3 regions of the Rhizobium changzhiense genome follow, and region 2 is predicted to be linked to each of the others. Evidence: riboswitches for the same ligand, from Rfam matches in the RefSeq annotation. Region 2 holds a riboswitch; each other region holds the start of a gene.
The links. Region 2 has a riboswitch for FMN ahead of G9X68_RS15085 (6,7-dimethyl-8-ribityllumazine synthase). Riboswitches for the same ligand answer to the same signal wherever they lie in the genome.
Positions count from the first base shown of each region.

Region 1: another riboswitch for FMN. It lies ahead of ribB (3,4-dihydroxy-2-butanone-4-phosphate synthase); the one in region 2 lies ahead of G9X68_RS15085 (6,7-dimethyl-8-ribityllumazine synthase).
Region 3: another riboswitch for FMN. It lies ahead of ribN (riboflavin transporter RibN); the one in region 2 lies ahead of G9X68_RS15085 (6,7-dimethyl-8-ribityllumazine synthase).

Region 1 covers NZ_JABFCQ010000002.1:749,217-758,847, reverse strand. The annotation lists gene G9X68_RS13080 (DMT family transporter) at 1-675, opposite strand, end outside; gene G9X68_RS13075 (SDR family oxidoreductase) at 1,005-1,772, shown strand; gene ribB (3,4-dihydroxy-2-butanone-4-phosphate synthase) at 1,838-2,473, opposite strand; FMN riboswitch at 2,600-2,750, opposite strand; gene G9X68_RS13065 (SDR family oxidoreductase) at 2,944-3,726, opposite strand; gene G9X68_RS13055 (SDR family oxidoreductase) at 3,993-4,781, opposite strand; gene G9X68_RS13050 (sugar ABC transporter ATP-binding protein) at 4,804-6,282, opposite strand; gene G9X68_RS13045 (sugar ABC transporter substrate-binding protein) at 6,311-7,240, opposite strand; gene G9X68_RS13040 (ABC transporter permease) at 7,357-8,337, opposite strand; gene G9X68_RS13035 (transketolase) at 8,542-9,351, shown strand; gene G9X68_RS13030 (transketolase family protein) at 9,351-9,631, shown strand, end outside.
Region 2 covers NZ_JABFCQ010000002.1:1,155,555-1,165,185, reverse strand. The annotation lists gene G9X68_RS15115 (LysR family transcriptional regulator) at 1-541, shown strand, start outside; gene G9X68_RS15110 (antibiotic biosynthesis monooxygenase family protein) at 585-953, opposite strand; gene G9X68_RS15105 (MarR family winged helix-turn-helix transcriptional regulator) at 1,050-1,526, shown strand; gene G9X68_RS15100 (cytochrome b) at 1,507-2,040, shown strand; gene G9X68_RS15095 (hypothetical protein) at 2,079-2,288, shown strand; gene G9X68_RS15090 (VOC family protein) at 2,321-3,010, opposite strand; gene G9X68_RS15085 (6,7-dimethyl-8-ribityllumazine synthase) at 3,183-3,617, opposite strand; FMN riboswitch at 3,696-3,837, opposite strand; gene G9X68_RS15080 (SRPBCC family protein) at 4,080-4,526, shown strand; gene G9X68_RS15075 (GCG_CRPN prefix-to-repeats domain-containing protein) at 4,712-5,020, shown strand; gene G9X68_RS15070 (hypothetical protein) at 5,237-5,461, opposite strand; gene G9X68_RS15065 (adenylate/guanylate cyclase domain-containing protein) at 5,748-6,854, shown strand; gene G9X68_RS15060 (ABC transporter substrate-binding protein) at 7,004-7,972, shown strand; gene G9X68_RS15055 (FecCD family ABC transporter permease) at 7,992-8,996, shown strand; gene G9X68_RS15050 (FecCD family ABC transporter permease) at 8,993-9,631, shown strand, end outside.
Region 3 covers NZ_JABFCQ010000001.1:130,798-140,428, reverse strand. The annotation lists gene G9X68_RS00715 (GGDEF domain-containing protein) at 1-413, opposite strand, end outside; gene clpP (ATP-dependent Clp endopeptidase proteolytic subunit ClpP) at 628-1,257, shown strand; gene clpX (ATP-dependent Clp protease ATP-binding subunit ClpX) at 1,561-2,838, shown strand; gene lon (endopeptidase La) at 3,243-5,660, shown strand; gene hupB (DNA-binding protein HupB) at 5,867-6,142, shown strand; FMN riboswitch at 6,266-6,420, shown strand; gene ribN (riboflavin transporter RibN) at 6,504-7,412, shown strand; gene G9X68_RS00685 (esterase-like activity of phytase family protein) at 7,508-9,631, shown strand, end outside.

The DNA.
Region 1 (9,631 bases), 410 kb from region 2:
CTGGTAGCCGACCAGCACCAGTACAGAGGCAAGCAGGAGATGCCCGAGCGCGGTAGCGCTGACCGGCTGCCAGCCGCCGAGCACCGGGATGAGCAGCGCGCCGAAGAAGGAGGCTGACATGGCGGTGATGACGGTTATCATCAGCGAGGGGATTTCCGGACTGATGCTCCGGGTGGCGAGATCACGGCCGGCTGTCGTCAGCACCGCACCGACGCAGAGGAGGGCGGCGGCAGTGAAACCTTCCGGGCCGGGGCGGATGATGATCATCACGCCGACGAGGCCGACGAGGATTGCCGACCAGCGCCGCCAGCCGACCGGCTCGCCGAAGAAAAGCGCCGCACCGAAGGTGACGACCAGCGGCAGCGACTGCAGGATCGCCGAGGCATTGGCAATCGGCATCATGCCGAGCGCGGTGATATAGGTGACGGCGGAGAGCATCTCGCAGATGATCCGGAAGATGATCATCGGCTGCAGCACGACGCGCCAGGAGCGTAGCGCGCCCATTTTCCAGGCGATCAGATAGACGAGCAGGCTGGTAAAGAGGCCGCGCAGGAACATGATCTCGCCGGCGTTCATATAGGCGACCACCGATTTGGACAGGGCGTCGCTTGCGGAAAAGCCGGCCATCGCCATGCTCATATAGATGGCGCCCTGAGTATTGCGTGACCGCGGCATGAAGAGATTCCCTTTACCTGTGCGCTCCTTTTAGTCGCGAAGATGGATGAAGGGAATCGGATGAATGTCACACCAGGCATAAATCGATCATGCAGTGCACAACGGCACTGATGCCAACGCAGGCATCGGGGTGGGAGTCCCAGCAAATCCCCGTTTTATAAGACGAATTCCGCTATTTCCGACGCCGCAATCACGGCGTCGATGGGGAAACGTCGTCGCGCCTGCCGGTTCGCCCATAGGCGTTTTTCTCGTGCTGCGCGGGAAACGGGTGGCTGCATCGTCTGAAGTTTGAGCATCTCAGATATCGCAACAACCCAGGAGAGACCGATATGACACTTCTCAACGATAAGATCGCAATCATCACCGGCGCAAGCTCCGGCATCGGCCGCGCGGCGGCGAAACTCTTTGCCCGGGAAGGCGCCAAGCTCGTGGTTACCGGCCGGCGGCAGGACGCGCTCGATGCCGTCATCGCCGAAATCGAGGCGGAGGGTGGTCAGGCCGTCGCCATATCCGGCGATGTCAGGGACGAGGCTCTGCAGGCAAGGCTCGTCGAGACGGCAGTCTCGCGTTTCGGCCGGCTCGACATCGCCTTCAACAATGCCGGCATCATCGGTGAGATGGGGCCGGTCGCCGGGTTGTCGCTGGAGGGCTGGCGCGAGACGATCGAGACCAATCTCACCGCCGCGTTCCTCGGCGCCAAGCACCAGTCGGCGGCGATGGGAAAAGGCGGCGGATCGCTGATCTTCACCTCGACTTTCGTCGGGCACACCGTCGGCATGCCTGGCATGGCCGCCTATGCGGCGAGCAAGGCGGGTCTGATCGGCTTCGTGCAGGTGCTCGCCACCGAACTCGGAGCGCAAAAGATCCGCGTCAACGCACTGCTTCCCGGCGGCACCGACACGCCCGCCAGCATCACCAACGCGCCTGATGCCACGCCGGAGGTGCTAGCCTTCGTGGAGGGGCTGCATGCGCTGAAACGCATGGCGCAGCCCGAAGAGATCGCCAATGCGGCGCTTTTCCTCGCCTCCGACATGTCGAGCTTCGTCACCGGCACGGCGATGCTGGCGGATGGCGGGGTTTCGATCAGCCGGACATAGGACGGGCAAGGGGAAGGTGTCGTCAGAGTTGCGGCGGGGCTATGCCGCCGCAACAAAGGCACCGATCAGGCGACTTCGCGTATGTCTCTTGCTGCCTGGCGGTCGAGATAGGCGACCAGGTCCTCGATGGTGACGAGCGGGAGGTTGTGGCGTTCGGCAAAGAGCGTGAGTTCGGGCAGGCGGGACATGGTTCCGTCGTCGTTGGCGACTTCGCAGATGACGCCGGCGGGGATCCTTCCGGCCAGGCGGGCGAGGTCGACGGCGGCTTCAGTGTGGCCGGGGCGGCCGAGGACGCCGCGGGGATTGGCGCGCAGCGGAAAGATGTGGCCGGGGCGGGCGAATTCGTCAGGCTTTGCGCGATCGTCGACGAGGGCGCGGACGGTGGCGGCGCGGTCGGCAGCCGAGATGCCCGTCGTCGTGCCCTTGAGATAATCGACCGAGACCGTGAAGGCGGTTTTGTGCGATTCCGTATTGTTGGGCACCATCAGCGGAATATCGAGCGCATCGAGACGCTCGCCTTCCATGGCGATGCAGATGAGACCACGGGCGTGGGTCATCATGAAGGCGATTGTTTCCGGGGTGACGGCATCGGCCGCGACCACGATATCGCCTTCGTTTTCCCGGTTCTGGTCGTCGACGACGACGACCATCTTGCCGCTGGCGATGGCTGATATGGCATCTTCAATTGTTGCGATAGTCATGCTGTCTGGCCTTTCAAGGGTTATGTCAGCGGGCTGACATGGTCTGCAAGGCTCAATCCGTGAGCCAGCCTTCTGCCCTTGGGCGAACAAACGTCAGCCGACTCCGGGATGGAGTGCGACTGCCCGTGTTGTCCTCTTCCATCCGGACTATACCGTCGGCTCCGGCATCTCACCGGATCTGCTGACCTTCCGACAGGAGGTGCCGGAAGCGCTCGCGGGCTCCAGGATTGCTCCTGATACCGCCGGTGGGGAATTGCACCCCGCCCTGAGAACATTTCAAAGATAGGATCAAACACAGGCGGATGGCAAGGTCACTCGACCGGGCGAAAATGCAAAGCTGCCCTAACGCCGATGGACACACTGTTCACACGGAGGCGACGACCGTGTCGCCTTCCGCGCTTCATTGGTGGTTTGATCTTTCCATGCATGTCGTTGTCCCAAAACCGCTGCGCAGTTTTGGGCGACCTGTGTCAGGACATGATCAGCCCGCCGTCGACATTGATCGTCTGGCCGGTGATATAGGCGGCGTCATCGCTGGCGAGGAAGGTGACCAGGCCGGCGACGTCTTCGCCGGAGCCGGCCCGTTTCATCGGGATGCCCTCGACCCATTCCTTCATCAATTCGCCGGGAGCGTAGTTGCCGAGCAGCTTGCCCCAGGCCTGGTCGTTATAGGCCCACATGTCAGTCTCGATGATACCGGGGCAGAAGGCGTTGACGGTGATCTTCTCGGTCGCGACTTCCTTGGCCAGGCTCTGGGTGATGCCGACGACGCCCATTTTCGAGGCGGCATAATGCGGCGTGTAGATGAAGCCGTCGCGCGCCTGGCCGGAGGCGGTGTTGATGATGCGACCTCCGCGCTTGTGCTTGCGCATTCTAAGAATCGCCTCCTGAGCGCAGAGGAAAACGCCCTTTGTGTTGACGGCCATGACCTTGTCCCACTCGTTTTCGGTCAGGTCCTCGACGCGGGCAATGGTGATGACCCCAGCATTCTGGATCGAGACGTCGACCGCGCCGAATTCCCTCTCGGCGGCATCGTAGAGGGCGGTGACGCTCGCCTTGTCGGTGACGTCGCCGATGAAGGAGATCGCCCTGCCGCCTTCGGCACGGATCCCATCGGCAACGCCGTGGACCAGATCCTCATTGGCCGAGACGACAAGATTGGCGCCTTCGCGCGCAAAGCGCCTGGCGATCACCGCGCCGATGCCGCGGCTGCCTCCGGTAATGACGACAGTCTTTTGCTCAAAGCGTTTCATGCTCTTTCCTTCCCGGTATCCGTCGATAAACAGCAAATCTCGGCGCGATCTACCCTGCGATCATTATTGGAGCTCAAGCGGTTGCCCGAGATCTCGGCGAATTCAGGCAGTCTTGAGCACCGATGACGATGCCCCGAGCCCTCCGCCCGTTCATTCGGCGTGAAGGGCGGGCAAGACGACGATATCGCACACCGTCTTGCCCGTTGGTCCCTTCAGCGCCTCGATCTCAGCCAGGGAGGAAGCGAGACCGTTCATTTTTCCAGTTGTCACCAGCAGCAGAAGCCGCCGTCGACGAGAAGATCGACGCCGGTCACGAAGCTGGCTGCATTCGACAGCAAGAACACCGCCGGACCGACCATCTCGTCGACCGTTGCCATGCGCTGCATCGGCGTCTGTTCTTCGAAGAGCTTGGTCTGGTGGACCATCTCCGGACGGGTGTTCATGGGCGTTGCCGTGTATCCGGGGGAGATGGTGTTGACGCGAATGCCGCGGTCGACCCATTCCATCGCCATAGATTTCGACATATGGATCACGCCCGCCTTGGAGGCGTTGTAATGCGCTTGGTTCAGCCCGCGGTTTACGATCACACCGGACATGGAAGCGATGTTGATGATGGAGCCGCGTCCATTCTTCAACATGGCGCGAGCCTCGGCCTGGCAGGACAGGAATATGCCTTTGAGGTTGATGTCCATCAGGGTCTGATATTGATCCTCCTCCATCTCTTCCGCCGGGTTGGCGTTGGCGATGCCGGCGGCGTTGACGGCCAGCGTCAACGCGCCGAGATCCGCTTCGGTGCGTGCCACGGCATCTGCAAGGGAGGTTTTGCTGGTGACGTCAGCCGCGATCTGGATCGAGCGGCGGCCGGCGGCGCGAATATGTTCGGCCGTGTTGGCCAGTCCGTCGTCGGTTCGGCGGTCGAGCAACGCCACGTCGGCGCCGCACTGCGCAAGGCCGATGGCAATGCGCTGCCCAATGCCGCTTCCGGCTCCGGTAACGATGGCAACCTGGCCGCTGAGATCGAAAAGCTTCGGGGCGTTCAGAGTGATGTCGGACACCGCTCTTCCTTTCTCTGTCTGTTTAGATAGTGGCTAGCTCCATGACCGAAACGTCATTCGCCTCGTCACGATTGAGAATGCCTGCCTGTTTGCCTTGGGCAAGCACGAGAATGCGATTGGAAACTCCGAGAACCTCCTCGAGGTCCGAGCTTACGACGATGACCGCCACGCCCCGTTTGGCAAGATTGACGATGATGTCGTAGATGCCCGCTCGGGCGCCGACGTCGATGCCTCTCGTCGGTTCGTCGAGTACGACGACCTTGGGATCGCGCATCAGCCACTTCGCGATGACGACCTTCTGCTGGTTGCCGCCGGACAGGTCCGAGGCATATTGCTCCGCACGGCCCTTTACGCCGAACTTGGCAACTGCCTTCTCCGCAAACGAGCGCTTGACGCGCGGCGTAATCCAACGCCCGCCCAGCTTGTCGAGATTGGCGTAGATAATGTTCTCGCTGATCCGGTGCCCGACGATGAGCCCCTGCTCCTTGCGGTCTTCCGGAACCATCACGACACCCTTGGCGATCGCGTCCGCCGGATCGCGCAGCCTGAGTTCCTCGCCTTCCAGCTTGATCGAACCGGCACTGATTGGGTCTGCTCCCGAAATCGCACGCACCAGTTCGGTGCGGCCGGCGCCGACCAATCCGGCGATCCCGAGAATTTCTCCGGCCCGCACCTCGAAGGTAACATTACGGAACGAGTTTTCCGGCGAACTCAGCCCGGATACCTCAAGTACCGGTCGGTCTGTCGGAACGGGCAGGGCGGGGAACAAGCGGTCAAGCGGGCGTCCAACCATGCTCTCGACGATCGTTCGCACCGGGGTCGCGCTGTCTGAGAATTCTTGCACCCGCTCGCCGTCGCGAAGAACGACGATCCGGTCGGTGATCTGCTTGATCTCTTCCATGCGGTGGGAAATGTAGACGATGCCGACACCTTCTGAGCGAAGCTTCCGAACCTGTTCGAAGAGAGCTTCCGTCTCGGCGCCGCCAAGGGCGGCTGTCGGCTCATCGAGGATCAGCAGCTTTGCGTTGAGAGCCAGTGCCTTGGCGATCTCGATAAGTTGCTGATTTGCCGTGGAAAGGCCGGCGACCGTCCGCGTTGCAGGGATGTGAAGGTTCAATCGAGCGAGCTGGTCCTGGGCCCGGCGAACCATCTGGGCGCGGTCGACGACGCCGTTCTTCATCGGCCAACGTCCGATGAAGACGTTTTCCGCGATCGACAGCTGCGGCAGAAGCTGCAGCTCCTGGTGGATCAGGACAACGCCCTTGTCGATCGCTTCCCTTGGGGTGGCCGGGGCATAAGGCTGCCCCAGCCATGTCATTGATCCTTCGGACGGTGTGCGTGACCCGGCGATGATGCCTGATAGCGTTGACTTGCCCGCTCCGTTTTCACCGAGAAGTGCAACCACTTCGCCCGGATAGACGTCCAAGCTGACATTCTTCAGAACCTGGAGCGGCCCATACCATTTGGATATGCCCCTCAGGGAAAGAACTGGATCAGTCACGGCACACCTCCTCAAGACCTCAACTTCATTACGGATGGTTGGCGATGAAGCCTGCGACGTTTTCCTTGGTTGTCAGCGTGGCATCCAGGAGCTGGACCGGTGGCACCTTTTCTCCGGCGACAAGCTTGGCGGCGTTTTCAACCGCGTCGCGGCCCATCTTCTGCGTCTGCTGGGTCGCAGTTACGTTGAAGACACCCTTGCTGAGCGCTTCGAGAGCTGCGGTGTCACCATCGAAGCCGCCAACCACGATCTTCTGGGAAGGATTGGCGACCTTGATCGCCTGCGCGGCGCCGAGGGCGAGGCCGTCGGCCTGGGCGAACACGATCGAAACGTCCGGATTTGCCTGCAGCATATTCTGCATGATCTGGAAGCCTTCATCCTGGCTCCAGATGTTCGAGAACTGCTCGGCGACAACCTTGACGTCCGGATATGCCTTGAGAGATTCAGCGCAGCCCTTCGAGCGATCGACTTCCGGCGTCGTGCCCTTCTGGCCGTGGATGATGACCATCTTCCCCTTGCCGCCGGCTTCCTTCAGGATGTAGTCGCACACCGCCTTGGCAGAGGCGACGGAATCCGTTGCAAGGAAGGTATCACCGGGTGCTCCGTCGGCGTTGCGGTCAACGTTCACGACCGGAATACCGGCGCTTTTCGCGAGCTTGACCGGAACGGTCGCAGCCGCCGCACCTGCCGGAATGTAGATCAGCGCGTCGATTTTCTGGGTCAGAAGGTCCTGGATCTGATTGACCTGCGTCGGCCCGTCGCCCTTTGCGTCGACGGTGATGACTTCGATGCCGCGCTTCTTGGCTTCGGCTTCGACGGATTGCTTGATCTGGTTGAAGAAGTTTGCCTGAAGGTTGGCAACGGCCAGGCCGAGCTTCTTCAGTTCCGCCGCATGTACGGGGCCGAGCGTGAGGCTGAGCAGTGCAGCAGACGCGAGCATGGTGCGCGCAATTTTCATTGTATTTCCTCCGTTGTTGATGGAACCCTCGGGTATGTCCTCCCCCTCGGGGTATTGATCCGCCCCAACATTCCGGGGCGGAATTCCGGGTCCGCCAACACGGCGGACCCCGCTCGTCAGGCGCGACGCCGACGAATGGTCTCCGCGCCGACCGCGAGCACGATGACGATGCCGATGATCACTTGCTGCAGGAACGGTGAGACGTTGAGAAGATTGAGCCCGTTGCGAAGGACGCCGATGATAAGAACACCGATCAGTGTCCCTCCGATACCGCCCGCGCCCCCCGAGAGCGAAGTCCCGCCGATGACGACGGCAGCGATGGTGTCCAGCTCATAGCCCAGGCCGCTGGACGGCTGGACGGAATCCAGCCTGGCGGCCAGTACGATGCCTGCGAGCCCCGCAAGGACTGAACTTGCGACATAGACGCCAATCGTCACGAGCGGGACGTTGATACCCGCCAGCCGAGCGACTTCCGGATTTCCTCCCACCGCGTAGAGCATGCGACCTTCGGACCGGAAGTGCAGGAAAAGCCACGCAGCAAGAACAACCGCAAGCATGAGGAACACAGTGGCTGTCAACACGCCGAAATGGCGATCGATTGCCAGCATCATGAACCAGTCGGGAAATCCGACGATCTGCTGGCCGTCCGTGATCATATTTGCGACGCCGCGAGCCGCGGACATCATCGCAAGAGTGGCAATAAACGCGGGAACCCTGAATTGCGTCACCAGAAGTCCGACGATCAGGCCCGAAACGCCCGATGCGACCAGAGCAAAAGCGATCCCGACCGGCAGCGGTAGGCCGGCGACATTCGCAGTCCAGCCCATGACCATCATCGCAAGAGCGAGTGCCGAGCCGACGGAGAGATCGATGCCGCCGATCAGAATGACAAAGGTCATTCCGACGGCCATGATGCCGAGAACAGTGATCTGATCGAGGATGTTGAGGCCGTTCCGAACCGAAAGAAACGTGTCGGTGCTGAAGCTCAGAAAGACGCAAAGCGCGAGCAGCCCCACGAGCGGCCCGGTGGCTCCCTTGAGCTTGCTCAACCAGGCGCCGGACGAAAGCCCGTTTTCATTGATTTCGAGCGCCACCATTGTTCCTCCCTATGCCTAGGCTAACCGCTAGTTCATCTAGAATAAATATTCACTGATGCTGGAAAATTCATTAACAAGTTGCCTCCAAGCTGTCAACAGGATTTTCTAGACCTGCAACTGCCAGTATACTGCTTAAAGGGCTTGACTAATCGGCACCATGTGCAAAAATATTGATAACTGAATATTTATGCATGAGAGGAATCCATGAATACGACAGAACTCGAGCGGATCGCTCGCGAGATTCGATTGCGCGATCTCCAGGCGGTTTTCGAAGCGGGCGCCGGCCATATAGGCGGGGAAATGTCTGTTATCGACATTTTGACTGCCCTCTATTTTCGTGTGCTGAATGTTTGGCCCGATCAGCCGAAGCACCCCGACCGCGACAGGTTCGTTCTGTCGAAGGGACATACGGCATGCGCTCTGTATGTGACGCTCGCAAAACGCGGCTTCATCCCGGAGGAAGAGATTTCCACCTTCTTGCAGCCGCATTCGAGGCTGAACGGGCATCCAAATTGCAACAAGGTTCCTGGCGTCGAAACGAATACCGGGCCGCTCGGGCACGGTCTTCCAGTCGCAATAGGAATGGCGAAAGCCGCCAAACTCTCGGGCGCGAAATATCACACCTACGTCGTCACCGGCGACGGTGAGATGCAGGAGGGCTCCAACTGGGAAGCGATCATGGCGGCCGCGCAGTTCAAGCTCGATAACTTGACGCTGGTCATCGACCACAACAGGTTCCAGCAGGGCGCCGCCCTGGCGGAGACCAACGATCTCGCCCCGCTGCGTCCGAAGCTTGAAGCTTTCGATTGGGAAGTCACCGAGATCAATGGGAACAATATGAGCGAAGTGGTTTCAGCCCTCGAACACCGGGGATCGAGACCGCATTGCATCGTCGCCCATACCAACAAGGGGCATGGAATCTCGTTCATGCAAGACCGAGTCGACTGGCACCACAAGGTACCGAGCAAGGAACAATACGAAATCGCATTGGCAGAATTGTCGGAGGCACAGTAATGAACGCGCCAATAAACGCACCCAAGCTCTACGATTGCCGCGACGCATTCGCCTCTACGCTCGAGCGGCTGGCAGCCGAAAACGAAACGATCGTTGCCGTCTGCAACGACTCCGTCGGCTCCTCCAAGCTCGGCGGCTTCAAGGCGAAGTTTGGAGAGCGCCTGGTCAATGTCGGTATCGCCGAGCAGAACATGGTGGGGGTTGGAGCAGGCCTCGCCAACGGCGGACGCCTTCCGTTCGTGTGCGCCGCCGCTCCGTTTCTCACGGGACGGTCGCTGGA
Region 2 (9,631 bases):
TTTTCAACAGCAGCACCCGTTTATCGATGTGCGCGTTTCGACAAACAATAATCGCGTCGATATGGCGGCCGAGGGACTGGACTTTGCCATTCGCTTCGGCAGCGGTTCCTGGCACGGCACAGAGGCGCTGCGTCTGTTCGACGCTCCGCTCTCTCCTTTGTGCACGCCCAAATTGGCCGAGCGTTTGAGGTCGCCTGCAGACCTGGTCGAGGCGACGCTTTTGCGGAGCTACAGGGCGGACGAATGGAGCACCTGGTTTGCGGCAGCGAACGTTCCTCCGGCGGCGCAGATAAACGCAGGTATCGTCTTCGACTCTTCCCTCGCCATGATGGAGGCGGCCCTGCAAGGACTGGGGATCGCTCTGGCGCCGCCGTCGATGTTTTTCAGACATCTATCCTCGGGAGCAATAAGACAACCTTTTCCTACGACCATATCGTTGGGGAGCTATTGGCTAACCCGACTGCAATCGAGGCCGCCAACAGCGGCCATGCTCGCATTTTCCGATTGGATAACGTCGCAGATGTCTTCCGCATCGCAATGACGGCTTCCGGCGAGCCTGGGAACTCCTCCGTCATGCTCCACCGCTACGCCACACAGATGCCCGGCACGGCGACCTTCTGGAAGAGATGCGGGGAGGCGACCGCCGAGGACGGATAGGCCGAGAGCTTCGCCCGAAACTCCGGATGCGAGAATGCCGCCCGGAAGTCGGCGGTCGATTCCCAGACGGCATAATTGAGATAAGCAGGGCTTTCACCGATGGCGCGGTGCATCTGGGTCGAGATAAAGCCCGGCTGCCGTTTCATGAAGGCCGCATCGGCCTGCCAGGCATCAAGGAAGGCCTGCTCGTCGGCCTTGTCGAGCGTGAAGAGGTTGATGAGGACGATCGCGGAGGCATCGATCGCGATTTGGCGATCGATTGGGAAGGCAGGGTCCATCGGGCGCATGAGCGACATGGTCGACTCCATCTGGTTTGGTTACATGATGTCAATCTGGTGATACGGATATATTCACTTTGACACTATGATGTCAATATAGCTATATGGTGACAAATGGATGAACTTAAACGGACCCCGGCCGGAACAGCCTTGACCGACCTTATTCTGGATCTCTTCCGGCTCAACAACCGGATGATCAACGCGGGCGACAAGCTCGTCGACGGGCTCGGCCTGACCAGCGCCCGCTGGCATGTCCTCGGCACAGTCGCCACGGCAGGCCGGCCGCAGCCGGTCGCGTGGCTGGCGCGCGACATGGGCGCCAACCGCCAGAACGTTCAGCGTATCGTCAACGATCTGGAGAAGGAGGGGCTTCTGGCGTTCCAACCCAACCCGCACCACCGACGGGCACAACTCGTCGTGCTGACGGACAAGGGAAACCAGGCATATGAAATCGCCATGCGCCTGCAAGCCCCGTGGGTCGACATGCTCTCGGAAGGGCTTCAGGTCGAGGATCTCAAAACCACGCATGCCGTCATGAAGGCGCTGCGCAACAAACTGGAAGGACATGGAGATGTTGAAGAGCAGGCCTGATCGCTATGGCGCAATAGCGGTCTCGATCCACTGGCTGAGTGCGGTTCTGATCCTGGCACTGCTCGGCTCCGGCTTCCGGGCCGCCAACGCCATGGACGCCGCGACCAAGGCCGGGCTGTTGCGTTTCCACATTCCGATGGCCGTCGTCGTCCTGCTTCTCACGGCTCTTCGCATTGTCTGGTGGTGGCGTTTCGATCGCAAGCCTGCGCCGGCGCAGGCATTGCCTCGCTGGCAGGAGCGCCTGGCAGGCTTTGTCCACGTCGCCTTCTGCATTTTCATTCTCGGCATGGTCGCCAGCGGCATCGGGATGATGATCCTCAGTGGCGCTGCTCCCGCCATCTTCGGGGCCGCCGGCGCCACGCTGCCTGATTTCACCGCCTATCCGCCGCGTGGCCCGCATGGGTTCGGCGCCTTCCTGCTTGTCGGCCTGCTGGTCTTCCATGCCGGTGCCGCGCTCTATCACCAGTTTGTCCGCGGCGATCACCTGCTGCGGCGGATGTGGTATGGCGGCTGAGATCCCGCCGCGGTCGATCTCTAATGGCTCGATGTCTGATGTCTGCATTCTTGAAGATCTATCGGGCGACTGCGTTCGGGTCTGACGCAGGAGACGCAGATCGCCAAACCGGCAAGGAGCTGACCAGTGCCACGCCCAATTCGACGATCGACGATCAGCGGGACCGGCTCGACGGTATAGTGACCGCTGTGCACCAAGAAGGCGCGATGAAGCGCCGCGCCGTTGCCGCCGAGACGCCTCTCAAATGATGTCACCGTTTGCGTGATGCCGCCGCCCTTGCCTACAAGGGCAGCTGCTTGCCGGCCTGTTCGCTGACCATGTATTCGGCGTACCAGTCCGGCCAGTTCTCGTCGTGTTTGCCGCCGTTTCGCTTCTCGTGTTCACCGTGCGCGGTCGCCGCACGGCGCATAGCTGACGCGAGATCGGTCGAGGTCGTGAATGTCGTCCCGTCGGCGTCGATGCGTCCTGGCAGGCGCGTGGTGACTTCCTGGAACAGCCAGCCGTTGCCATCGGGATCCTTGAAGGAGGCAAAGGAGCGATAGCTGCGGTGATCGGGATCGCGGCCGGCAATGCGGAGCCGCCCGAACAGGTATGGTTCGTCCTTGCCGGCATAGACGCCGGCCGCGTCATGGAACACTTCGCTGACCTCGACGCCGCGGGCGATGAGATCGCGGCAGGCGGCCTCGATGTCGGAGACGATAAGATAGAGCCCCTGGGCGGAACCCGGGGCGGCGGCCGTGACGTTCTTGCCGAAGATGATCGCGCAGCCGGAGCCCGGCGGCGTAAACTGGATCACCCGAAAATCGGCATCATTGGCGAAGTCGGCGTCGAGCCGCCAACCCAGGCCGTCGTAAAAACGTTTGGCGCGGTCGACGTCGGAAACGGGGATGACGACCACCTCGAGCTTGGTGTCGACGGGCTGTGTTCTCGGGGTTTCAATGGGGGTTTCGCTGCGCATTGCATTGCTCATCTTCAGCTCCTTGGGGTTTTGGATGCGTTAAGAATGGCGATACATGTCACCGCCAGTGGACCACAGCGCGGTGAGGGCGTCGAATCAATTATTCTATCGGTATTGAGTGGTCGACGGCGGGTTGACCCCGCCGTCTTCATCGGCTGTTGTTCTTCTGCTCGTCGAGCCGCTTTCACGCAGCGAGAGCGGCGCGGGTTTTGCCGATCGTCAGAGCCGCCTTTGCTGCTTCACGCCCTTTCTCGACGAAATGTGCGCGGTAGATCTGTTTGTGGTGCTCGGTTTCCTGATACTGATGCGGCGTCAGCGAAACCGACAGCACCGGCACACCGGTATCCATGCCGGCGCGCATCAGCCCATCGACGACGGCCTGGGCGACGAATTCGTGACGGTAGATTCCGCCGTCGACGACGAAGGCGGCGGCAACGACAGCGGCATAGCGTCCGGTTGCCGCAAGATCGCGCGACAGCAGCGGCATCTCGAATGCGCCGGGAACATCGAACACATCGATCTGCTCGGGCGGAATAAGCTGATGGAAGCCATCAAGGGCGCGGTCGACGATGTCGGCGTGCCAGCTGGCTTTGACGAAGGCATAGCGGGTGGGTGTCACGGTAATCTCCTTTGGCGAACAGACACATCACCCAAGGCGATCACGAACGTCCCCGACAGCCGCAAGGGCGGCAGGAACGCACGTTCTCTTTCATCCGGACTATGACCGTCGGCTCAGGCATCTCACCTGATCTGCTGACCCTTCCTGAGAAGGCGCTCGCGGGCTCGCAATCTAATTGCATACCGCCGGTAGGGACTTGCACCCCGCCCTGAGAACGGCGCGAACAATAGGGGGAAGGTGACGGGCTGGCAATAGGTCGAAATGCTTCGCGACCAATGCAGGATCGGGGTCCCGCGGCGATTTCGTGTGTTGGTCGATCGCGACGGGCAAGCCCTCTTGCGGAGGATGGGCTTGCGCCTACATGCTGTGCGTGAGGACAGTCACGTCAGAATAGCACGGCAGGACAGGCTGCGCCGTCTCCACCGGCGACGGGCAGGGCCGTGGAAACCATGGGAGAGAGAGATGCAAGACCCATTCGTCGTCCACCGTGAGGCGCATATCGCGGCGCCGCCGGCCGCGGTGTTCGCGTTGATGACCGACCCGGAAAAGATCCTGCGCTGGATGGGAACGGAGGCGCAGGTCGAGCCGCAGCCAGGCGGGCTCTATCTCGTCAACGTTACCGGCGCCCGCTTTGCGCGCGGCTCGTTTCGAGAGGTGGTGCCGGTTCATCGCCTTGCCTACAGCTTCGGCTGGGACGGCAGCGAGGTGGTGCCGCCGGGGTCGAGCCTGGTCGAGATCGATCTGATCGAACAGGGAGGCGGAACGCTGCTGCAGCTCACCCATAGCGGCCTGCCGAGCGCCGAGCAATGCGCCGGCCATGCGGAGGGCTGGGCACATTATCTCGGACGGCTGACCGAGGTCGCCGCGGGTCGCGATCCGGGTCCCGATCCTTTTTACGGCAGGACATGAACAATTTTTGCGGGCGGCGGGGCGGCTCTGAAGCGCTTGCCGTTGCGACAACAGCGGTCGGCGAGCGTTCGGACCGGCCGTGCGGAAGCGCTTCTTTTTCTCCCGCAAACGTGAACGCGCAGTTCATCTCCAGTTCAATTTGGCGGTCATAAGGTATGGACGGCTGGATTGAAATGGAGTTCTCGATGAAGGCACTTTCTATCGCGGCTGCCTTGCTCGCTGGCAGCCTCTCGTTCGGCACAGCGCAGGCGATGCCGATTGGGACAATCAATGTCCAGAGCAATATCACAAAGGTCGACTACGCCTGCGGTCGCGGCTGGCATCTGACGCGCTGGGGCGAATGCCGGCGAAACTGGCGCCGCCCACCGCCGGTAGCTTTCTACGGTGGTCCGCCTCGCTGGGGCTGGGAGCGGCGTCACCGGGATTGGGATGGCCCGCGCTGGCGCCATGAGAGGCGCTGGGATCGCGACCGCCGTTGGCGGGATGATTACTAACGTCTCGCTTAAAGCGCGTCGCGTCAAACCGGCGTCATGCGACGCGCTTTAAGTCTTTGATTTATGCATGTCGTTGTCCCAAAACCGCTGCACACTTTTGGGCGACATGCATTAGATGGAGATGGACGAAGGCCGGAGCGATTTTCGCCCGGCCTTTTCTGATGAAACGCTTCGCCGACGCTGCCTGGCAGCGTTCTCCGGATTGGTCCGATATGCTCAAATCCTGCTGACGAGCCAGTACTTGTCGTCGATCAGTTCTTCGAGCTCTATGGGATCCTTGACGCCGAATTCGAACCATTCGACGAGTTCCTTCGCCTTACGGCTGCTCTCGTCCGCGGTCAGCTCGACCTGATATCTTTCGCACCATCGCCGAAGGATCGACGTCAGCAGCGTCATGTCATTCCCATCCAGCGGATCTTTCGGCCAGAATATCGTACCCATCGCACCCCTCAATCACACGATGACGAACGACCTTATAATGGAATCAAAGCGGCGCAAGTTTAAAGTGTCTATTTTTCGTTTTCCACCGCGGTGAATGGTTTTCGACAGGGGCGTGCTGTCAATGTCGGGCGTCTGCGGGCGGACGCGCTCGAGACAACAGGCTGATCGATGGAAATGTCCTGACGAATGCCTCGAGAGGCGTCCTGACGGACGTGCGGGATGTCGGTTTGTCGACACCCCTGGGATGTCCTTGCGGCTGCACCGCAGGGCGTGCCATGATCACGGTATGGATTTGCCATCTCCCCTTGCCTGGCTGGTTGACGAGGCCGGAGCCTCGCCCGGTCCCGAACGGTTTCTGGCCGAGCTCGGGCGCCGGCTGCTGGCCGACGGCCTTGCGCTTTCCGGCGGCGCGCTGACGCTTTCGGTGCCGCATCCGATTATTGCGCGACGGACGTGGCTGTGGCGAGCCGAGACCGGTGCGGTCATCGAGGCGCTGGCCTTTGCCGCGGCTCCGCAGAGCGAGGCCGGGCGCGACTGGCTGACCGCGCTCGGGCCGGTATGGGAGGAGCGAAGAGGGCCTTCGCAGGATAGTCCTATGCTCGGCTGGGCGGGTATCGACAACGGGGCAGGGGCCGGCGGATTCGCTCCGGCCGAAGCCGACCGGCTGCGCGAGGTCGCGCGTTTTGCCGCCGCACCGCTCGCAGCGCTCGCGGCGCGGGAGGCGCGGGCAGCCCTGCTCGAAGCCTATCTCGGCCGGCGTAGTGCCGCCCGGGTGCAAGCCGGCGAGCTTGCCCGCGGCACCGGCGAGACCATCCGTGCCGCTCTTCTCTGCGCCGATCTGCGCGATTTCACCGCGCTTTCGGAGGTGACCGAGCCGCATGCGATGATCGCCACATTGGACGCTTGGTTCGATCGTGTGGCAGGCGCCGTGCACGCCTTCGGCGGCGAGGTGCTGAAATTCATGGGCGACGGTGTGCTGGCGATCTTTCCGGTCATGGGCGCTTCCGACGATGCGGGAAGGGTGGGCCACGGAGACCGGGAAGCCTGCGAGGCAGCCCTCAGGGCGGTTGCTGCCAGCCGTGCCGGCATGGCCCATCTCGACCAGATACGCCAGGCGCAGGGGCTGGCGCCGCTGCCCTTCGGCGCGGCGCTGCATTTCGGCGAGATCCTATGGGGCAATATCGGCGCAGCCGACCGGCTGGACTTTACCGCCATCGGCCCCGCCGTCAATCTCGTCAGCCGGCTGGAAGGACTGTGCAAGCCGCTCGGCCGAAGCGTGCTGATCTCGGGCGCGGTTGCAGCGAATACGGCGACGGCCCTGATGCCGCTCGGAGAGCACAGCTTGCGCGGCATTGCCCAGCCTTGCGCGGTCTTCACCCTGCCGGAAAATTGAGCCGCAAGGCAGACCGGGTGCCGTATATGGGGCGTTTTCCTGCCGGCCGCAACTTTGTCCAATGCCGGAAGCGTGCAAGAGAATCATGATTGTGAAACTCCGCTTTTTTGGCTAAAGCCTGTCCGCACATTGGACGGGAGGTTTCACACATGACTCGATACGCACGCACATTTTTCTCTGCTCTGGGGCTGTCTGCAATTCTGATGGCAGGGGCCGCTCAGGCCGAAGAGGGCAAAAAAGTCTTGATCGTTGACGACCGCGGCGTCACCGTCGAAGTCCCGGCACAGCCGCAGCGCATTGCCTCGATTTCCTATTTCGCCGATGACGTCGCCCTGGCGCTCGGCATCAAGCCGGTCGCAAGCACCTACATGACGGCGGGTCGCGAGCCAGACTTCCTGCTTGGTCTGACCTCTGATATGAAGCAGATCGGCCAGCGCGCCAAGCCCAATCTCGAGCTTCTCTCCGAGGCGAAGCCGGATCTTATCATCGCGATCCGCCGTTATACGGTCGGCAACGCGGCGCAGCTACAGAACATCGCCCCCTATGTCGCTTACAATATGGAACTGCTCGAAGAGAGCTACAGCGAAACCGCCGCACTTTCGAAGCTGCTCGGCAAGCCTGAACGCGGCGAGCAGCTGAATACCGATTTCCGCAAGCATCTTGCAGAATTTGCCGCCAAGGCGCCGAAGGATATTCATCCGCGCTTCATGATCATGTGGGGCGGCGCAACGCCTTTCGCCTTTCACACGGAAAACACGTCGGCCTCGATCGTGGCGGCGATTGGCGGCGACAATATTCCTGGGCCGAAGACCCCGGGCGGCGAGTTCGGTATCGATCTCAGCCTCGAAACCATGCTGGAGAAGGACCCCGAGGTCATCTTTGTCTATGATTCCGGCCCGGATCGCCCGCATGAGAGCAATCCTATCTGGTCGCAGCTGTCGGCGGTCAAGAACAACCGGGTCTTCTATGTCGGCGACCAGTGGGTCGAGACCAATGGTCCGATTGCCCGCGAGATCGTTCTGCGCGAGGCGGCACATTATCTCTATCCCGACACGTTCCCGGCCGTTGATGTGAGGGCGGAAGCTGCCAAGTTGATTCCCGCCGAACTGCAGAATTAAGCTCAGCACAAGACCTGTGATGGGCCCCCGGCAATCGACACTGGCTATAGGGCTCATCGTCGCCGCCTCCACGCTGGCGGTGATGTTTGGGTTACTGGTCGGTGCAAAGCCGCTTTCGATCGAGACTGCGGTCCGCGTGCTTCTGGCGCCTGACGGGAAAATCGAATCCATTCTGGTCTGGACGCTACGCCTGCCGCGCAGCCTGACGGCGGCAGCCGGCGGGGCGGGGCTCGCCGTCTCCGGCTACGTGCTGCAGACGTTGACGCGCAATCCTCTTGCCGACCCCGGCATCACCGGCGTGACATCGGGGGCGGTTGCGCCGATCGTCTGCTGTTTCGTGTTCGTCCCCTGGCTGTCGCCTGTCTATTATCCCTTCATCGGCCTTGCTGGCGGGCTTGCGGCTGCCTCGGTGACATTCTGGGTGTCGCGCGGCGGGCAGGGGCGGCCCTTGCAGCTTGCGCTCGGTGGCGTCAGCATCTCGCTCTTCCTCGGAGCGATCACCACCTATGTGCTGCTGCTGACCGGCCCGCAATCTGCATCGCTGCTCTTCTGGCTTGCGGGCGGCTTCCAAGGGCGCACCTGGTCGCACCTCTTCTACATGCTGCCCTGGACGATTGCCGGTGTCGTCGGTGCGCTCGTTTTCCGGCGCGTGATCGGCATGTTCATGCTGAGCGACCATGCGGCCGCCGGCATGGGGCTGCAGCTCAGCCTGTGGAAACCGCTCATCCTTATTCTCGCTGTCATCCCGGTCGCGGGCGTGGCGCCTATCGCCGGGCCGGTCGCTTTCGTGGGCCTTGCCGCTCCGCATATCGCCCGGCTCATCAAGCCTCGGGGCACCGGGTGGGAGATCGGATTATCCGCCGCCCTCGGTGCGCTGATCGTCACGGTCGCCGACGTTGTCGCCCGCAGCGTCGCCATTCCGCGCGAGCTGCCGGTTGGCATCATCACCGCGCTGCTTGGCGGTCCCGTCTTCATTTACCTCGTCCAGCGCGGACAGCTGACCCTTGCAGGTGAGACGCGATGAGCGCCCCGGCCTCCATGCCGGCTGCTTCCGCGGCTCTATGGATGTTTCCGGCGCTGGCTGCATTGGCGATTCTGTCGCTTGCCGCCGCGATCTTCCTCGGTGTCGCCGACATTCCTCTGGGGGATGTCGCGGCCGTGCTGATGGGCGGTGGCTCATCCGAAGCGCGTTCCATCATCCTTGATATCCGGCTGCCGCGCATTGTCACCGGCATTCTGGCCGGCATTCATTTTTCGCTGGCGGGATATCTGCTGCAGACCATCACCCGCAATCCGCTTGCCGATCCGTCGCTGATGGGCGTGTCGCAGGGGGCGACGCTGTCGGTGACGATCTTCCTGCTATTCACCGTCTATGTCTTCCAGCCCGGTTCGAACACGCTGGCCGAACTCCCGGTCGCATGGCTGCCGGCTGCGGGCCTTGCCGGCGGTCTGCTCGCCGGCGGCGTCATCTATCTGCTTGCCTTTCGTCTCGGCTTGAGTGCCCTGCGCATCACGCTCTGCGGCGTGGCGGTCGGCGCGGTGCTGCATGCGTTGGCGATCGGCCTCATCGCGGGATGGGGGTCGGCCCGCATCGAGATCATTCTCGAATGGCTTTCGGGCAGCCTTTACGCCCGCAGCTGGGATCACGCGCTCTTCCTG
Region 3 (9,631 bases), on a different contig from region 2:
GCCAGAAAACCAGCCACCCAGGCGCTCTGGCCGAGCAGGGCGATGGCATTGCCCGCCTCTACTGAAAGCACGCTGGGGATTTCGCCGCGCAGCGCGACCATCGCAAAGCCGATGCCGGTCAGCAGGAAGCCCAGGCCCCAATAGAGATAGGCCTCGTTCCTGACGTTGTGGCGCCAGGCGACGAACAGCACCAAAGCGAGCGTCATGGCCTCGGAACACCAGATGGCGAGACCTGTAGCGAAATTGAACACGGCAGCAACCCCTCGTCTGTCCGTTCGCATCCTTGCCGAGGAAGCTCGCCACTTCCTTAATGTCGCTGCGCTGCGGCATTGTTTTAGGCCGATATCTGCCGGTAGGCTTTCCGTCGGGTAAACGTGTATGAGCACAGTCGAATAGAGTAAGCCTTCCTTCATCCTGTCATGGAGAAAAGCCGGGGGAGACCGTACCAAGGGCTCGCCGTTAACAGGCGTTTGGGGGAAAGAGGCTAACAGGAGCCGCCTTGCCCCGCCTTCTTAACGTTATCCTCATGCGTGTCTTGAAGAGGAGGGCCGGGACACTCTATGTAGGGGTAAGACATTTTTCTTTGATTCCCGGCGCCGGCCGGCGAGACGTTGACAAAGGACGCACATGAGAAACCCAGTCGATACCGCAATGGCCCTCGTTCCGATGGTCGTGGAACAGACCAACCGCGGTGAACGCTCCTACGACATCTATTCCCGCCTGTTGAAGGAACGCATCATCTTCCTGACAGGTGCTGTCGAGGACCACATGGCGACGCTCGTCTGCGCCCAGCTCCTCTTCCTCGAGGCCGAAAACCCGAAAAAGGAAATCGCCCTCTACATCAATTCGCCCGGTGGCGTCGTCACCGCCGGCATGGCGATCTACGATACGATGCAGTTCATCAAGCCCGCGGTTTCGACGCTCTGCATCGGCCAGGCCGCATCCATGGGCTCGCTGCTTCTCGCGGCCGGCCACAAGGACATGCGCTTTGCCACGCCGAATTCCCGCATCATGGTGCATCAGCCCTCGGGCGGCTTCCAGGGTCAGGCTTCAGACATCGAGCGTCATGCCCGCGACATCCTCAAGATGAAGCGTCGCCTGAACGAGGTCTATGTCAAGCACACCGGCCGCACCTACGAGGAAGTTGAAAAGACGCTCGATCGTGACCATTTCATGGATGCGGACGAAGCGCAGAGCTGGGGCGTGATCGACAAGGTTCTGACGTCGCGCCTCGAAATGGAAGGCGAACAGGCCTAGTAATTAATAGGGATGGTGTTTTCCTCGCCACAGTTCTATCCCATTTGTGATTGAACAAGGGCTTTCATACGGCGACGAAGACGCTAATAGTAGCTATTAATGCTATGTTGAATTTTTATGACATAGCATTCGGCATTCGAAGGGGAGTTCGTTGCCGCCGGGACCAGGACATGATTGATTGGCCCCGGTTGGTACCCCCTGAAGCCCTTCTCGGCAAAGGCTCCGGAAACGGAGTGCCGCCAGGAGCTGATAGAGTGGACCGCGATTTCGCCTTGAAATGCGGCGTGCTGGAAGGAAAGTGATATGAGCAAGGTCAGCGGCAGCAACGGCGGCGACTCCAAGAACACGCTTTATTGTTCGTTCTGCGGAAAGAGCCAGCACGAAGTCCGGAAACTGATTGCCGGACCGACCGTCTTCATCTGCGATGAATGCGTCGAATTGTGCATGGACATCATCCGAGAGGAGAACAAGTCCTCGATGGTCAAGTCCCGCGACGGCGTTCCGACGCCCCAGGACATCATCAAGGTCCTCGACGAATATGTCATCGGCCAGCGGCAGGCGAAGAAGATCCTGTCGGTTGCCGTTCACAACCACTACAAGCGCCTGGCGCACGCCTCCAAGAACGGCGAAGTCGAGCTGGCGAAGTCGAACATCATGCTCGTCGGCCCGACCGGCTGCGGCAAGACCTATCTTGCCCAGACGCTCGCCCGCATCATCGACGTTCCCTTCACCATGGCCGATGCGACGACGCTGACCGAGGCCGGTTATGTCGGCGAGGATGTCGAAAACATCATCCTGAAGCTGCTGCAGTCGGCTGACTACAATGTCGAGCGTGCGCAGCGCGGCATCGTCTACATCGACGAAGTCGACAAGATTTCGCGCAAGTCCGACAACCCGTCGATCACCCGCGACGTCTCGGGCGAGGGCGTGCAGCAGGCGCTGCTGAAGATCATGGAAGGCACGGTCGCTTCCGTTCCGCCGCAGGGCGGTCGCAAGCACCCGCAGCAGGAATTCCTGCAGGTCGACACGACGAACATCCTGTTCATCTGCGGCGGCGCTTTTGCCGGCCTCGACAAGATCATCTCTGCCCGTGGCGAGAAGACCTCGATCGGCTTCGGCGCCTCTGTCAAGTCGCAGGATGACCGCCGCGTCGGCGAGGTTCTGCGCGAACTGGAGCCGGAAGATTTGGTCAAGTTCGGCCTCATCCCCGAGTTCATCGGCCGTCTGCCGGTTCTGGCGACGCTCGAGGACCTCGATGAGGACGCGCTGATCCAGATCCTGTCCGAGCCGAAGAACGCGCTGATCAAGCAGTATCAGCGGCTGTTCGAGATGGAAGACGTGGAACTGAACTTCCACGAGGACGCTCTACGCGAAATCGCCCGCAAGGCGATCGTGCGCAAGACCGGCGCCCGTGGCCTTCGGTCGATCATGGAGAAGATCCTGCTCGACACGATGTTCGAACTGCCGACGCTGGAAGGCGTGCGCGAGGTCGTCATCTCCGAGGAAGTGGTGCGCGGTTCGGCCCGTCCGCTTTACATCTATGCCGATCGCCAGGAAGAAAAAGCCAACGCTTCGGCGTGATCTTTACGGCTTTCGCGTGATTATTTTGGGGGCTTGCCATAGGCGGGCCCCTTTCTATTTGAAAAACCATGCGAGGCCCTGTTAGTATTTACCCGTGGGAACCGAAATTGCCTTTGCCGATGTTGCGCAAAGGGTCGTGCTTGGCAATGATGCAATAATTCCGTAAGCCTCTTGCTGGCGTTTGTATTTTAGCCGGGTCGGAAGTGGTAAGCGCCGGTCCAGCCACGCGCTTCATAGTGTTGGCGTTCCGTTGTAATAAAGCTGTCACATCCGAGGGACGCGGGCGTTTGCGTGGCTTGAAAAGCGTAGTCAGAACCTCCACTTGTAGCAACAAGTGAGAGTGCCGGCCGGTCCCAAGCGGCCGTGCAGAGAGCCCGGCAACGGGACGATGGAAAGGACATAAAATGACGAAGAAAACGTCTGTAGCGAGCAGCACTGCCTACCCTGTTCTGCCCCTGCGCGACATCGTGGTTTTCCCGCATATGATCGTGCCGCTGTTCGTCGGACGGGAAAAGTCGATCCGTGCGCTCGAAGAGGTCATGGGTTCCGACAAGCAGATCATGCTGGTGACGCAGATCAACGCCAGCGATGACGATCCGGATCCTTCCGCGATCCACAATGTCGGCACCGTGGCGAACGTGCTGCAGCTCTTGAAGCTGCCCGACGGCACCGTGAAGGTTCTGGTCGAAGGCCGCGCCCGCGCCGAGATCGACACCTATACCAGCCGCGAGGATTTCTATGAGGCGCTCGGCCATGTGCTCGAGGAGCCGCACGATGATCCGGTCGAACTGGAAGCCTTGTCGCGTTCGGTCGTCTCCGAATTCGAGAGCTACGTAAAGCTCAACAAGAAGATTTCGCCCGAAGTGGTCGGCGCCGCCAGCCAGATCGACGACTATTCCAAGCTCGCCGATACGGTCGCCTCGCATCTGTCGATCAAGATCACTGAGAAGCAGGAGATGCTGGAGACCACCAGCGTCAAGCAGCGCCTCGAAAAGGCCCTTGGCTTCATGGAAGGCGAGATCTCGGTGCTGCAGGTCGAAAAGCGCATCCGCTCGCGCGTCAAGCGCCAGATGGAAAAGACCCAGCGCGAATACTACCTCAATGAACAGATGAAGGCGATCCAGAAGGAACTCGGTGACGGCGAGGAAGGCCGCGACGAGATGAGCGAACTGGAAGAGCGCATCTCCAAGACCAAGCTGTCCAAGGAGGCCCGTGAAAAGGCCGATGCGGAGCTGAAGAAGCTGCGCCAGATGAGCCCGATGTCGGCGGAAGCCACCGTCGTGCGCAACTATCTGGACTGGCTGCTCGGCATCCCCTGGGGCAAGAAGTCGAAGATCAAGGCCGATCTCAACAATGCCGAAAAGATCCTCGAAGCCGATCACTTCGGTCTCGACAAGGTCAAGGAGCGTATCGTCGAATATCTGGCCGTGCAGGCCCGTGCCACCAAGATCAAGGGCCCGATCCTCTGCCTCGTCGGTCCTCCGGGTGTCGGCAAGACCTCGCTCGCCCAGTCGATCGCCAAGGCGACCGGCCGCGAGTATGTCCGCATGGCGCTTGGCGGCGTTCGTGACGAAGCCGAAATCCGCGGTCACCGCCGCACCTACATTGGCTCGATGCCCGGCAAGGTCATCCAGTCGATGAAGAAGGCGAAGAAGTCCAACCCGCTCTTCCTGCTCGACGAGATCGACAAGCTCGGCCAGGACTATCGCGGCGATCCGTCCTCGGCCCTGCTCGAAGTCCTCGATCCGGCCCAGAACATGACCTTCATGGACCACTATCTGGAAGTCGAATACGACCTGTCGGATGTGATGTTCATCACGACGGCAAATACGCTGAACATTCCAGCGCCTCTGATGGACCGCATGGAGATCATCCGTATCGCCGGCTACACCGAGGATGAAAAGCGCGAAATCGCCAAGCGGCACCTGCTGCCGAAGGCCATCAAGGAACATGCGTTGCAGCCGGAAGAATTCTCGGTCAGCGACGACGCCCTGATGGCGATCAGCCAGCAGTACACCCGCGAAGCCGGCGTCCGCAACTTCGAACGCGAATTGATGAAACTCGCCCGCAAGGCGGTCACCGAGATCATCAAGGGCAAGACGAAGGCCGTTCACGTGACGGCCGCCAACATCTCCGACTATCTGGGCGTCCCGCGCTTCCGCCATGGCGAAGCCGAGGGCGAGGATCAGGTCGGCGTTGTGACCGGTCTTGCCTGGACGGAAGTCGGTGGCGAGCTGCTGACCATCGAAGGTGTGATGATGCCGGGCAAGGGCCGCATGACGGTCACCGGTAATCTGAAGGAAGTCATGAAGGAATCGATCTCGGCAGCGGCCTCCTATGTCCGCTCGCGCGCCGTCGATTTCGGTATCGAGCCGCCGCGCTTCGACAAGAGCGATATCCACGTGCACGTGCCGGAAGGTGCGACGCCGAAGGATGGCCCTTCGGCCGGCGTTGCCATGGCAACCGCGATCGTCTCGATCATGACCGGTATCCCGGTGGACAGGCATGTGGCCATGACCGGTGAAATCACCCTTCGCGGTCGTGTGCTGCCGATCGGCGGTCTCAAGGAAAAGCTGCTCGCAGCGCTTCGCGGCGGCATCAAGAAGGTGCTGATTCCGGAGGAAAACGCCAAGGACCTGGCGGAGATTCCTGACAACGTGAAGAACAATATGGAGATCATCCCGGTATCCCGCATGGGCGAGGTGATCAAGCACGCACTGATCCGGCGGCCGGAGCCGATCGAATGGGACGGTACGGTGGAAACGCCGGTCATCACATCGGTCGAAGGCCTCGACGAGACAGGCGCAACCATAGCGCATTGAGTGGCCTTTGCCACATTTATGCCCAATTGGCGCAAAACACGGAAAAAGGCTGGCGGAAACGTCAGCCTTTTTTGTGAAAACGTCATGTAGACGCTTGCTTTTCCTTGATTTGCAGGGCTTTTGGGTTTTCGGCGGGCCTGATGAAACCTATTCTGCGCCTAGCTTACTTTTGAGTCGTTTCATACCATTTAGAAAGGGGTGGAAACATGAACAAGAATGAACTCGTGTCCGCAGTAGCCGAAAAGGCAGGACTGACGAAGTCTGACGCGGCTTCCGCTGTTGACGCGGTTTTTGACGTTGTCCAGGCTGAACTCAAGAACAAGGGCGACATCCGCCTCGCGGGTTTCGGCAGCTTCACCGTTTCTCATCGTGCCGCAACGAAGGGCCGTAACCCGTCGACGGGCGCTGAAGTCGACATTCCGGCTCGCAACGTGCCGAAATTCACGCCCGGCAAGGGCCTGAAGGACGCCGTCAACGGCTGATCTGAGATTATCCACCAGCCGGAAACGAGACCGGTTGTGCAGGATTTGGGAGGGGTTCGGCTTTGCCGGACCCCTTTTGCGTTTGGCAGGTATTGCCGCAGCGCGGGCTTTGATCTACGACATTTCTGTTCTCAGGGCGGGGCGAAACTCCCCACCGGCGGTAAGGGTTTCGGCCTGAGCCCGCGAGCGCCTCCTTCCGCGCCCATGCGGAGGAAGGGTCAGCAGATCCGGTGCAATTCCGGAGCCGACGGTTAAAGTCCGGATGGAAGAGAATGAGTGTCGGCCATGCGAAGGGCAGGGGTTGCCCTGTGTCGCTTGGTCGGGGTTCATACGTCCTGATTTATGTTGGTCCCTGTTCTGGATGAAAGACATGAATCAGACTTCCCTTGCAGTCTCGCCGTCCCGTGCCGTTGTCGGTGCACTCTGGATGGTCCTTGCCGGCATTGCTTTTTCGCTTCTCAACGTCGTCACCCAATGGCTGACGATGAAGCTTGCCTTCCCCTCGGCCTCGGCAGCCTTCTGGCAATATGGTTTCGCCTTCCTGTTTTCTCTGCCGTTCCTGAAGAGGCTCGGCCTTGCGGCGATGCGGACGCGCTATCCCTGGCGTCACCTCGCGCGCGTCGTGCTTGCCGCGCTTGGCGTCGAGGCTTGGGTCGCCGGCCTTGCCACAGTGCCGATCTGGCAGGCGATCGCACTGGTGATGACCTCGCCCTTCTTCATCATTCTGGGCGCCCGGCTTTTCCTCGGTGAGCGCGTCGGCCCGGCCCGCTGGGCTGCGACGGCGGCGGGCTTCACCGGGGCGATGATCATCCTGCAGCCATGGTCGGACGGCTTTGGTTGGGCGGCTCTCTTGCCTGTGCTTTCGGCGCTGCTGTGGGGCGCCTCGTCGCTGATCACCAAGAGCCTGACAGGGATCGAACGGCCGGAGACGATCACCGTCTGGCTGCTCGTTCTGCTGACGCCGATAAATGGCGGGCTGGCGCTTGCGGCAGGCTTTGCAGTGCCGACGGGCGCAACCCTTGCCCTGTTCCTGCTGGCGGGGCTGCTGACTGCCGTAGCGCAGTATTTCCTGACGCTTGCCTATGCCGCAGCGGATGCCGCCTACGTCCAGCCGTTTGACGATCTGAAGCTGCCGTTGAACGTGCTGGCCGGTTGGCTGTTCTTCGGTTATGCGCCGGCGGGCTACCTCTGGCTGGGAGCTGCTCTCATCCTGTCTGCTTCGCTGTTCATCATGCGAAACGAGATGCGCCGGGAGCGGAAACTCGCCTGACATGATCTGACGCAAAATGCCGCATCTGTCATGCCTTTGTCATGCCGCTCCCGCAGAAAACTCATGTTTCGAATGTTCGACACATGGGGGATTTCATGACAATTTCATCGCGCAAGGCAGCGCTTGCTGCCGTGCTTCTCGCATCCGTTGCTTTTCCGGCCGCGGCCGAGCCGGTTTTCAACCGCATCGCGTCCTTCCCGGTCGCAGAGAACCTGCCTGTTGACAAGGACAAGCTTTCGGTGAGCTCCGCCGAAATCATCACCGCGACCGACGACGGCAACACGCTGATCTATAGCGACAGCCCGCTCGGCGCGATCGGCTTTATCGACATTACCGATGCCAAGGCCCCCAAGGCCGGTGGCGCGCTGATGATGGACGGCGAGCCGACCTCGGTCACCTCGAGCGCCGGCAAGGCGCTCGTTGCCGTCAACACCTCCGAAAGCAAGGCCAAGCCCTCGGGCCGCCTCGCGATCGTCGACGTGGCGACCAAGAAGATCGAAAACACGTGCGATCTCGGCGGCCAGCCGGATTCGATCGCCCTCAACAAGGACAGGACGCTCGGCACCATCGCAATCGAAAACGAGCGCGACGAAGACGTCAATGACGGCAAGATCCCGCAGATGCCGGCCGGCGACCTCGTCGTCTTCCAGCTCAAGAACGGCACTGTCGATTGCGGCACCATCAAGCACGTGGCGCTGACCGGGCTTGCCGGCGTCGCCCCGGAGGATCCGGAGCCGGAATTCGTCGCCTTCAACAGCCTGAACGAGATTGCCCTGACGCTGCAGGAAAATAACGAGATCGTCATCATCGACGCCAACACGGCTGAAGTGAAGACGCATTTCTCCGCCGGCAGCGTCGATCTCACCGGTATCGACACCAAGCGTGACGGCGCCCTGAAATTCTCAGGCGAAGCCAAAGGCGTGCTGCGCGAACCGGACGCCGTGAAGTGGCTGGACGACAACCGCCTCGTCGTCGCCAATGAAGGCGACTACCAGGGCGGCTCGCGCGGCTTCACCATCTTCGACAAGACGGGCAAGCTTCTCTACGAATCGGGCGCATCCTTCGAACGCGCCGTCGCCCATATCGGCCACTATCCGGAAAGCCGCTCTGGATCGAAGGGCGTCGAGCCCGAAGGCCTCGAAGCCGCCAAGTTCGGCGATGAGCAATATTTCTTCCTGCTCGCCGAGCGCGCCTCGGTCGTCGGCGTCTATAAGGATACCGGCGCCGATCCCGAACTCGTCCAGCTGCTTCCATCAGGCATTTCGCCGGAAGGCGCGATCGCCATTCCCGCCCGCAATCTTCTTGCGACCGCCAACGAGCTCGATCTCGGCAAGGACGGCGGCGCGCGTTCGCATGTGATGATCTACGAGCGCTCGGAAGGCGAGAAGGCCTATCCGCAGATCGTCTCCGCCGAAAAGGACGGCAATCCGATCGGCTTCGCAGCCCTTTCGGGTCTCGCTGCCGTTCCGGGCAAGCCGGGCATGCTCTACGCCGTCAGCGACAGCGTTCTGGGCTCGCAGCCGACGATCTACACGATCGACGCCAGCAAGAAGCCGGCCGTCGTCACCGACGCCCTCGTCGTCAAGCGTGACGGCGCCCCGGCCCAGAAGCTCGACATCGAAGGCATTGCGGCTGCCGCCGACGGCTCCTTCTGGCTCGCCTCGGAAGGCTATAGCGAGCGTCTCGTTCCGCACGCGCTCTACAACGTCAATGCCAAGGGCGACATCAAGGCTGAGATCGCCCTGCCGAAGGAGCTCGTCGCCAACGAAATCCGCTACGGCTTCGAAGGCGTGACCATTGTCGGCACCGGCGACGACACCACGCTCTGGATGGCGGTCCAGCGCGAGTGGGGCGACGACGAGAAGGGCTTCGTCAAGCTCGTCTCCTACAATCCGAAGAAGAAGGAATGGGGTGCCGTTCGCTATCCGCTCGACAAGACGGAAAGCGGCTGGGTCGGTCTGTCGGAAATCTCTGCCCAGGGCGACAGCGTCTACATCATCGAGCGTGACAACCTCGTCGGCGATGCGGCTAGGCTGAAGAAGCTCTACAAGGTCGCGATTTCGGAGCTGAAGCCCGCCAAGCTCGGGGCCGAGCTGCCGGTCGTCAAGAAAACCGAAGCCCATGACTTCCTCGGTGAGCTCAAGACCGCGACCCATGGCTATGTCCTGGACAAGCTCGAAGGCTTCACCTTCGACGCATCGGGCAAACCTTACGCAGTC